DNA from 2 places in the Massilia puerhi genome. Region 2 is predicted to be linked to the other one. Evidence: predicted binding sites of a transcription regulator. Region 2 holds the regulator's gene; the other holds the start of a gene.
What was found. Region 2 encodes sigma-54, which starts transcription at its own class of promoters, with help from an activator protein. Its sites were predicted from a motif close to TGGCANGNAANCTGCTTT; they were not measured.
Positions count from the first base shown of each region.

Region 1: GNT67_RS01865 (TldD/PmbA family protein) is a predicted target of sigma-54. The motif match lies at 2,606-2,623, and genes of this name have one in related genera.

Region 1 is NZ_WOFW01000001.1:417,179-421,389, forward strand. Features, by position in the region: gene GNT67_RS01860 (TldD/PmbA family protein) at 1-818, opposite strand, end outside; gene GNT67_RS01865 (TldD/PmbA family protein) at 828-2,462, opposite strand; gene GNT67_RS01870 (class I SAM-dependent methyltransferase) at 2,849-3,634, shown strand; gene GNT67_RS01875 (S1C family serine protease) at 3,756-4,211, shown strand, end outside.
Region 2 is NZ_WOFW01000001.1:280,003-284,213, forward strand. Features, by position in the region: gene GNT67_RS01205 (enoyl-CoA hydratase/isomerase family protein) at 1-949, opposite strand, end outside; gene hpf (ribosome hibernation-promoting factor, HPF/YfiA family) at 1,071-1,433, opposite strand; gene GNT67_RS01215 (RNA polymerase factor sigma-54) at 1,509-2,996, opposite strand; gene lptB (LPS export ABC transporter ATP-binding protein) at 3,011-3,763, opposite strand; gene lptA (lipopolysaccharide transport periplasmic protein LptA) at 3,775-4,211, opposite strand, start outside.

The DNA of each region.
Region 1 (4,211 bases), 140 kb from region 2:
CTGTCGAACAGCTTGTCGCCCAGGCGGTTCTTGCCGCCGGCCTTCGACAGGAAGCTGCGGCCTTCGTCGGCGCGGCGCGCGTCAAAACCGCCGAGCATGAACGACAGCAGGTCCGATGTCGCCGCCGGCTCCATGATGACGGTGTAGCGGCCCGGCTCGAGGGCCTTGGCGTCGACCGAGCGCAGTGCTTTTTCGATCGCGATCTCGGCCGCTTCGCGCGGGTCGAACTTTGACACATCGCGCGCCGAACGCTTGACCCAGCCCGAACCGCGGCCGTCTTCGGTGCGCACGGTCAGGGTGAAGTCGAGCGAGGTCGATGCCTGGTGGCCGAACAGGCCATTCGAGTTGGCGACGGTCTCGAAGCTGGTGCGGTCGGTGAAGAAGCCGGCCGAGACCAGGCCGCGCTTGCGGCAGCCTTCGATCGCGTAGGCCGCGGCCTGGGCGCGGTATTCCGGATCGATGTCGGCGGTCTTTTGCACGAAGGTGTCGGACGCCTTGTACGCGGTCTTGGCGATCGCCGGGATGAATTCCGGATTGTCCGGCGCCAGCTTGGCCAGGTCTTCGGCGCGGCGCACGGCGCGCTCGATCGACTTGTCGTCGAACTCGTTGATGGTGGCCGTGCCCTGCTTCTTGCCGAAGGCGACCTGCACCTGCACGCGGGTGTCGTCGGCCAGGCCGGCGGTCGAGACGGCGTTGCGCGCGAAACGGATATTGCCGATGGTGCTGCCTTCGATATTGACGACGCACTCGTCGGCCTTGGTCAGCGACATCACGCGGTCGCTGATCTTCTTGGTTTGGTCCTGGGTCAGGATGCTCATGGTCGTCCCTTAGCCGATCTTGCGGGCGGTGTTGATCACGTTGATGCCGTTGAAGCGCGCGGTCGACGAGCCGTGCGAGACGATGCTGATCTGCGGCGGCTGTCCCTTGCCGTCGAAGAAGGAGCCGCCCATGCGCCAGTCGCGCTCGTCGCATATGGCGCTGCAGCCGCCCCAGAATTCCTGGGTGTTCGACTGGTAGGCCACGTCTTCGAGCATCTGGCCGATCTTGCCGTCCTTGATCTCGAAGAACAGCTGGCCGCCGAACTGCGAGTTGTAGCGCTGCTGGTCGATCGAAAACGAACCGTCGCCGACGATATAGATGCCCTTCTTGATGCCCTTGACCATCTCGTCCGGCGTCAGGCGCGCCTTGCCCGGCGCGAGCGACACGTTCGGCATGCGCTGGAATTGCACGGTGTTCCAGCCGTCGGCGTACGAGCAGCCGTGCGACTCTTTCTCGCCGATGATGTGGGCCTGGTCGCGCGTGGCCTGGAAGTTGACCAGGATGCCGTCCTTGATGATGTCCCAGCGCTTGGACTTGACGCCTTCGTCGTCGTAGCCGATCGCGCCGAGCGAACCCGGGGTGGTCTTGTCGGCGTAGATGTTGACGATCGGGGCGCCGTACTTGAACGTCTTCGATTGCAGCTTGTCGAGCGTGGCGAAGCTGGTGCCGGCGTAGTTGGCCTCGTAGCCCAGCACGCGATCCAGTTCGGTCGGGTGGCCGACGTTCTCGTGGATGGTCAGCCACAGGTGTTCGGGCGAGAGCATCAGGTCGTACTTGCCCGGCTGGACCGACTTGGCGGTCAGCTTGCGCTTGGCGTCGCGGCCTGCGGCGCGCGCGTCTTCCACGATGTCGTAGCTGTCGGTGTACAGGGTGGCGACGCCGCCGGCGGCCTTGATCTTGTGCTCGGGGCGGGCGTCGAAGTATTCATAACCCTTGCCGACCGGGGAACTCAAGCCGTCGCGCGAGCGGAACTTGCCGGTGGCCTTGTCGACCGCGGTGGCCGACAGCGGCGCCCACAGGCGATGCACGTCCTGGTCGATGTACGAGCCATCGGTCGAGGCGAAGTATTTTTGCTGGTTCACCTGGAACAGCATCGAGCGCATGAAGTTGGCGCCGCCTTCCATGCCGGCCTTGTTGGCGGCGATCAGCATGTCGGTCTTCTCGGCGATCGGCACCGTGCGCCAGTCCTTGGTGTACGGCGTGCTCCACGATACGTCACCGACGCCCTTGACTGGTGCGAGCTGCACCGGTTCGGTCTGCAGCTTGGCGTTGGCTTTCGCGATCGCCACCGCCTGGCGCGCCGCGTTGGCGATGCCGTCGTTCGACATGTCCGAGGTGGCGGCAAAGCCGTAGGCGCCGTTCACGATCACGCGCACGCCGACGCCGGCCGACTCGGTATTGGCCACGTTCTCGACGTTCAGGTCGCGCGTGGTGATGAACTGGTTGAGGTAGCGACCGAGGCGCACGTCGGCGTAGCTGGCGCCGGCCTTGGTGGCGGCGTTGAGCGCGACGTCGGCCAGGGCCTTCTTGGCGGCGACGGGCATCGTGCTGGCCAGTTCCTCGGCAGCGATCGCGCGTCCGAAAGGCAGCAGCATCGATGCGGCGGCCAGGCTGCTGAGATTGAGAAAGGTACGGCGTTCCATGTGTTCTCCTGAAGGACCTACTCCGGGCAGCGGTTCCGCAAACAGCTCGGCGCCGCTCTTGTATGTACATCGCTTTTGTTGTGATTTCGCCTGTGTGACACGCGGCAAACCTCTCAACCATAGCAGTAACAGAACGTTTTGAATAGGCAATCTTTGTGCCACCTCAATGCACTAATCGGTGCCTGTGTTTGGCACTGTCCGACGGGTGTCCGCAAGATGTCCGGGTGTCCGCCGCGGACGCCCGGCGGACAGTCAATACAGGAGAAACGCGGCGCGCATATGCATATGCGAGGAACGCTTGACTGTCCGCCTTGCCTGTTCGATCATCTGCGCGATGGCGGCGGCGCCCTGGCCTGCCGTCCCACCTACCCTGGAGACTGAGCACGATGAAACGACTGATCCTGGCCGCGATGCTGGCCACCGGCATCGCCGGCGCCGCCCACGCCGACGACGCCCTCAAATCGGCCATCGCCGGCGAACACCGCGCCGCCGCCAACAAGGCGCGCGACACCTACCGCCACCCTTACGAAACCCTGACCTTCTTCGGCATCAAGCCGGGCATGAAGGTGATCGAGCTGTCGCCGGGCGGCGGCTGGTACACCGAGATCCTGGCGCCCTACCTGCGCGAGCAGGGCAAGCTGTATGGCGCCGTGCCCGACGCCGAGAGCCGCGGCGGCAAGGCCTTCCGCGAGCGCCTGGCGGCCAACGGCGCCGTGTACGACAAGGTGACCCCGGTCCTGTTCGCGCCGCCGACCAGCTTCGAGCTGGGCGCCCCGAACAGCGTCGACATGGTGGTCACTTTCCGCAACCTGCACAACTGGCTCGGCAACGGCGACGACGCCGTGCTGGCCGTGCTCAAGGAAGCGCACAAGGTCTTGAAGCCGGGCGGCGTGCTGGGCGTGGTCGAGCACCGCCTGCCGGCCAAAATGCAGCAGGACGCCAAGGCCTCGAGCGGCTACATGCATGAGGCATACGTGATCCGCATGGCCGAACGCGCCGGCTTCAAGCTGGCCGCCAAGTCGGAAATCAACGCCAATCCGAAGGACACCGCCGATCATGAAAAAGGCGTGTGGACGTTGCCGCCGGTGCTGGCCAACAAGGACAAGGACCGCGAAAAGTACCTGGCGATCGGCGAGAGCGACCGCATGACCCTGAAGTTCGTCAAGCAGTAAGCATCGCTCCTGGTCACGCAGGAAGGCAATGCCAGCCTGCGTGACGATCCACGTATTTCCTTTTGCGGCGGGCGTGTATATTCTCTCGGTCAAACTCCGAACCATGCCGCCGAAGGAAACCATGAACAATCTGCCGCTATTGCGCCTGGCCGCACTTGCATTCGCCCTCTCGGGACCCGTCCACGCCCAGGACGCCGTGCCGCCCGAGGTCCAGGCAGTGCCGGCGACCGTCCCCACGCCCACACCCGCGCCGCCACCCGTGGTCGTCGCCGCGGCCAAGAGCGCCGTGCCGGCCCCGGTGCTGCCCGCGGTCGAGAACTCGGTGGTCAAGATCTTCGCCACCGTCCGCCGTCCCGAACCCTACAAACCCTGGACCAAGGCGGCTCCCAGCCCGGTTACCGGTTCCGGCGTCATCATCGAAGGCAAGCGCATCCTGACCAATGCCCACGTGGTCGGCTATGCCAGCCAGGTCGAGGTGCAGGCCAACCAGTCGGGCGACAAGGTCGCGGCCAAGGTGATCGCGCTCGCCCGCGGCATCGACCTGGCCGTGCTCGAGCTGGAAGACCCGTCCTTCTTC
Region 2 (4,211 bases):
GCACCCCTTCGAGCACTTCGCCATGCTCGAAATTGCGGCGCACCAGCGAACGCTCCATGCGCAGGCAGTCGGCCACGCCGAGCACCGCGCCACGCGCCAGCAACTCGTGCGTGACGCACATCATCAGGGGCGAGCGCTGGCGCATCGCCGCCAAGGCTTTCTGGGCGAACGGCGTCGGGTCGGCTTCGAGCGAGTCCATGATCGCGGCCACCGACCCGGCGTCGAAGTGCGTATCGACCAGCGCACGCTGCGCCTGCAATCGACTCTCGCCCGCCGCTTGCGCGAAGGGGGCCGCGAAGGCGCGGATCGCCGCCGGCAGGTCGGCGCCGGGCGTGGCTGCGATCAGCGCCTGCAGGGCGGCCAGTTCGGCGCCTGGCACGAACACGTCGGCCAGGCCGATATACAGCGCGTCGGCGGCGCCGATCGTCAAGCCGGTCAGGCCCAGGTAGTGGCCAAGACGGCCCGGCGCATGCGACAGGAAATGGCTGCCGCCGACATCCGGGAACAGGCCGATATTCACTTCGGGCATCGCCATTTTCGTGCGCTCGGTCACGATGCGCAGCCCGCACGCCGGGCCGCCCTGGGCGATGCCCATGCCGCCGCCCATCACCACGCCATCCATGATGGCGATATACGGCTTGGGATAGAAATGGATCAGGTGGTTCAGCGCGTATTCTTCGGTGAAGAAATCCTCGAGCAGCGCGCTGCCGCCCATCGGCGTCGCATGCCCCACCTCATGGAAGAAGCGGATATCGCCGCCGGCGCACAAGGCTTTCTCGCTGCTGCTGGCGATGACGACCGCGTCGAGCGCGGCATCGGCTTGCCAGTCGCGCAGGATGGCGGTCAGCGCCCGCACCATCTCGAGCGACAGCGAATTGAGCGCCTTCGGGCGGTCCAGGGTGATGATGCCGGTGCGGTTGGCGATGCGGGTCAGGACGTGGTCGGTCATGGCATGGTCCGTAATGGAGAGACAAGCATTTTACCGAACCGACGCCACGCGCAACACCGGGAGGCTGGATGCAAAAAGGGCGTCCCCTCAGACGCCCTCAGCTAGTGTGCCCTGCGCCTGATCAGGCGACAGCAGCGTCTTCTTCGCCGCCGTGTTCCGGCATGCGTTTAATCGACGTGCGGCTATGGTCCTTCAGCATTTGCTTGTGTTTGAGAATTTGACGGTCCAGCTTGTCCATCAGCGTATCGATCGCGGCATACAGGTCTTGCGCGACGCTCGCCACGTGCAGGGTCTTGCCCGACACCTGGACGTTGATTTCTGCTTTCTGCCTTTTTTCTTTTTCAGTGAGGTTGTCAACGGCCAGGAACACATGGGTGTCAATTACCTGGTCAAAGTGGCGAATAATGCGTTCGAGCTTATTCTGAACATATTCACGGATGGCGGGGGTTACTTCGAGATGATGGCCACTGATTGTGAGGTTCATACACACTCCTTTGAAAATATTGCACCGTGTGGACCACCAGAACGCGACAAGGCACGGTTCGGATGGACGGCGCAGTTACAAGGACTTGCGAAGGCTTACAGGGGGTATCTTGAGGGCTTCCCGGTATTTTGCAACCGTGCGGCGCGCAATGACCATACCTTGTTCCCCGAGCATCTCCGCGATCTTGCTGTCGGATAAAGGGTTCCTAGGGTCTTCTGCTCCTGTCAATTGTGCAATGAGCGCACGGATTGCCGTCGAGGATGCTTCGCCTCCCGCCTCGGTGGCAACGTGGCTGCCGAAGAAATACTTCAACTCGAACATGCCGTGCGGGGTCAGCATGTATTTCTGCGTTGTGACACGAGAAATGGTGCTCTCGTGTAGGCCTAGTGTATCAGCAATCTCACGTAAAACAAGGGGACGCATGGCAACCGCGCCATGGGAGAAAAAGTTGCGCTGGCGCTCGACAATCGCTTCCGCCACACGCAGGATGGTGTCGAAACGCTGGCGCATATTCTTGATGAGCCACTTGGCTTCCTGCAGCTGCGCGCCCATTTGCGCCTCGCTCTTGCCCTGCTTGAGCAGGCTGGCGTACAGGCTGTTGACGCGCAGGCGCGGCATCACGTCCGGGTTCAATGTGACAGCCCATCCGCTCTTCGCGGGGCGCACGATCACGTCCGGCACCACGTAGTCCGAGACGTTGGCGGCAAAGGCCGCGCCGGGATGCGGATTGCACTGGCGGACCACGGCCTGCACCTCGCGCAGGTCTTCGTCGTCGCAGTCGAGCGCCTTTTTCAGCTTGCTGTATTCGCGCTGCGCGAACCAGCCCAGGTAGCCTTCGACGATGGTCAGGGCCATGCGCCGCGTCACCATGGCCACGCCCGGCATGCGCCGGATCTGCAGCGCCAGGCACTCGGCCGCGCTGCGCGCGCCGACGCCCACCGGATCCATGCTCTGGACCAGCGCCAGCGCGCAGCGCAGTTCTTCGATCTCGATCTCGAGTTCTTCGGGCATGCGGGCGTGGATCTCGTCGAGCGGCTCCTCCAGGTAGCCGTTGTCGTCGATCGCATCGATCACCAGCTCGGCCAGGGCGCGGTCGCGCGCCGACAGCGTCGCTTCGCGCACCTGCTCCATCAGGTGTTCGCGCAGGGTGATGGCGCAGGCCTCGAGCTGCGGACGGCCGTCTTCGTCCTCGCCGCCGCCGCCGGACGATCCCGAACCGCCGCCTTCGCTCCAGTCGGCATCGCCGCGCTCGCCGTCGGCGCCGCCCTCGAAGGCCTCGCCCTCCGCCGTCGGCGCCGGCGCGGCGTCACCCTCGGCCTGCGGGCCGGGCGCGGGCGGCGCCTCGGCGCTGGGTGGCGCGTTGTTGATGGCGCCATCGGCCAGCAGGCGCACCGAGCGGTCGAGCGGATCGTCGAGCCGTTCCAGCAAGGGGTTATCGCCCAGTATCTGCTCGATTTCCTGGTGCAGTTCGAGCGTCGACAACTGCAGCAGGCGGATCGATTGCTGCAGTTGCGGCGTGAGCGCCAGGTGCTGCGAGGTGCGAAGTTGCAGTGACTGTTTCATCGGGCCTCGATCACTTACATGCGGAAGTGTTCGCCGAGGTAGACGCGGCGCACCGACTCGTCGGCGATGATGTCGTCGGGCCGGCCGGAGGCCAGCACCGCGCCCTGGTTGATGATGTAGGCGCGGTCGCAGATGCCGAGCGTTTCGCGCACGTTGTGATCGGTGATCAGGACCCCGATCTTGCGCTCCTTGAGGAAGCGCACGATGCGCTGGATCTCGATCACGGCGATCGGATCGACGCCGGCGAACGGTTCGTCGAGCAGCACGAAGCGCGGATTGGTGGCCAGCGCGCGCGCGATCTCGACCCGGCGCCGTTCGCCGCCCGACAGCGACAGCGCCGGGTTCTCGCGCAGCTTCTCGATCTGCAGGTCGGCCAGCAGGGTGTCGAGGCGCTCGTTGATCTGGTCCCGGGACAGCGGCTTGCCGTTATCCTTCTGCAGCTCGAGCACGGCGCGGATGTTCTCTTCGACCGTCAGCTTGCGAAACACCGACGCCTCTTGCGGCAGGTACGACAGGCCCAGCACCGCGCGGCGGTGGATCGGCAGGCTGGTGATGTCGGTGCCGTTGATGTCGATCGAGCCGGCATCGGACGGCACCAGGCCGACGATCATGTAGAACGAGGTGGTCTTGCCGGCGCCGTTGGGGCCCAGGAGGCCGACCACTTCACCGCATTCGACCTGCAGCGAGACGTCGCGCACCACCAGCCGCTTGCCATAGCTTTTCTGCAGACCCTTGACCACCAGGGTGCTGCAATCGCCCAGTTCCATCGGGACTGCCGTCATTGGGCTCCTCCGGCCGGAGTGCGCTTGGGCGACAGGATCAGGGTGCCGCGCCCGCCGCCGGCCTTGGTCTGGCCGCTGACGTCGTTGCGCACGGTGGCCACTTCCTTGCGGCTGTCATACGAGATGAACGGGCCGGTGACCTGGTTGCTCAGGCGGTCGTTTTCCAGTTCCTTGATGAGGGCGTTCGAATACAGGCGCACCAGCTCGGCGCGCTCGTCGTACTCGATGCGCTCGGCCTGGCCTTCGACCCACAGGTTGGGGCCACCGTCGCGCTTCTGGCGGAACGTGGTGAGCTTGCCGTTGTTGGCGGTGAGCGTCACGGTCATGTAGCCTTCGGGCGTTTCCCGGACCACGGCGCGGTCGGCCTTGAGCAACAGCGTACCGCGGGTGAGGATCACGTTACCGGTGAGGGTGCGCACGCCGTTGACCCCAT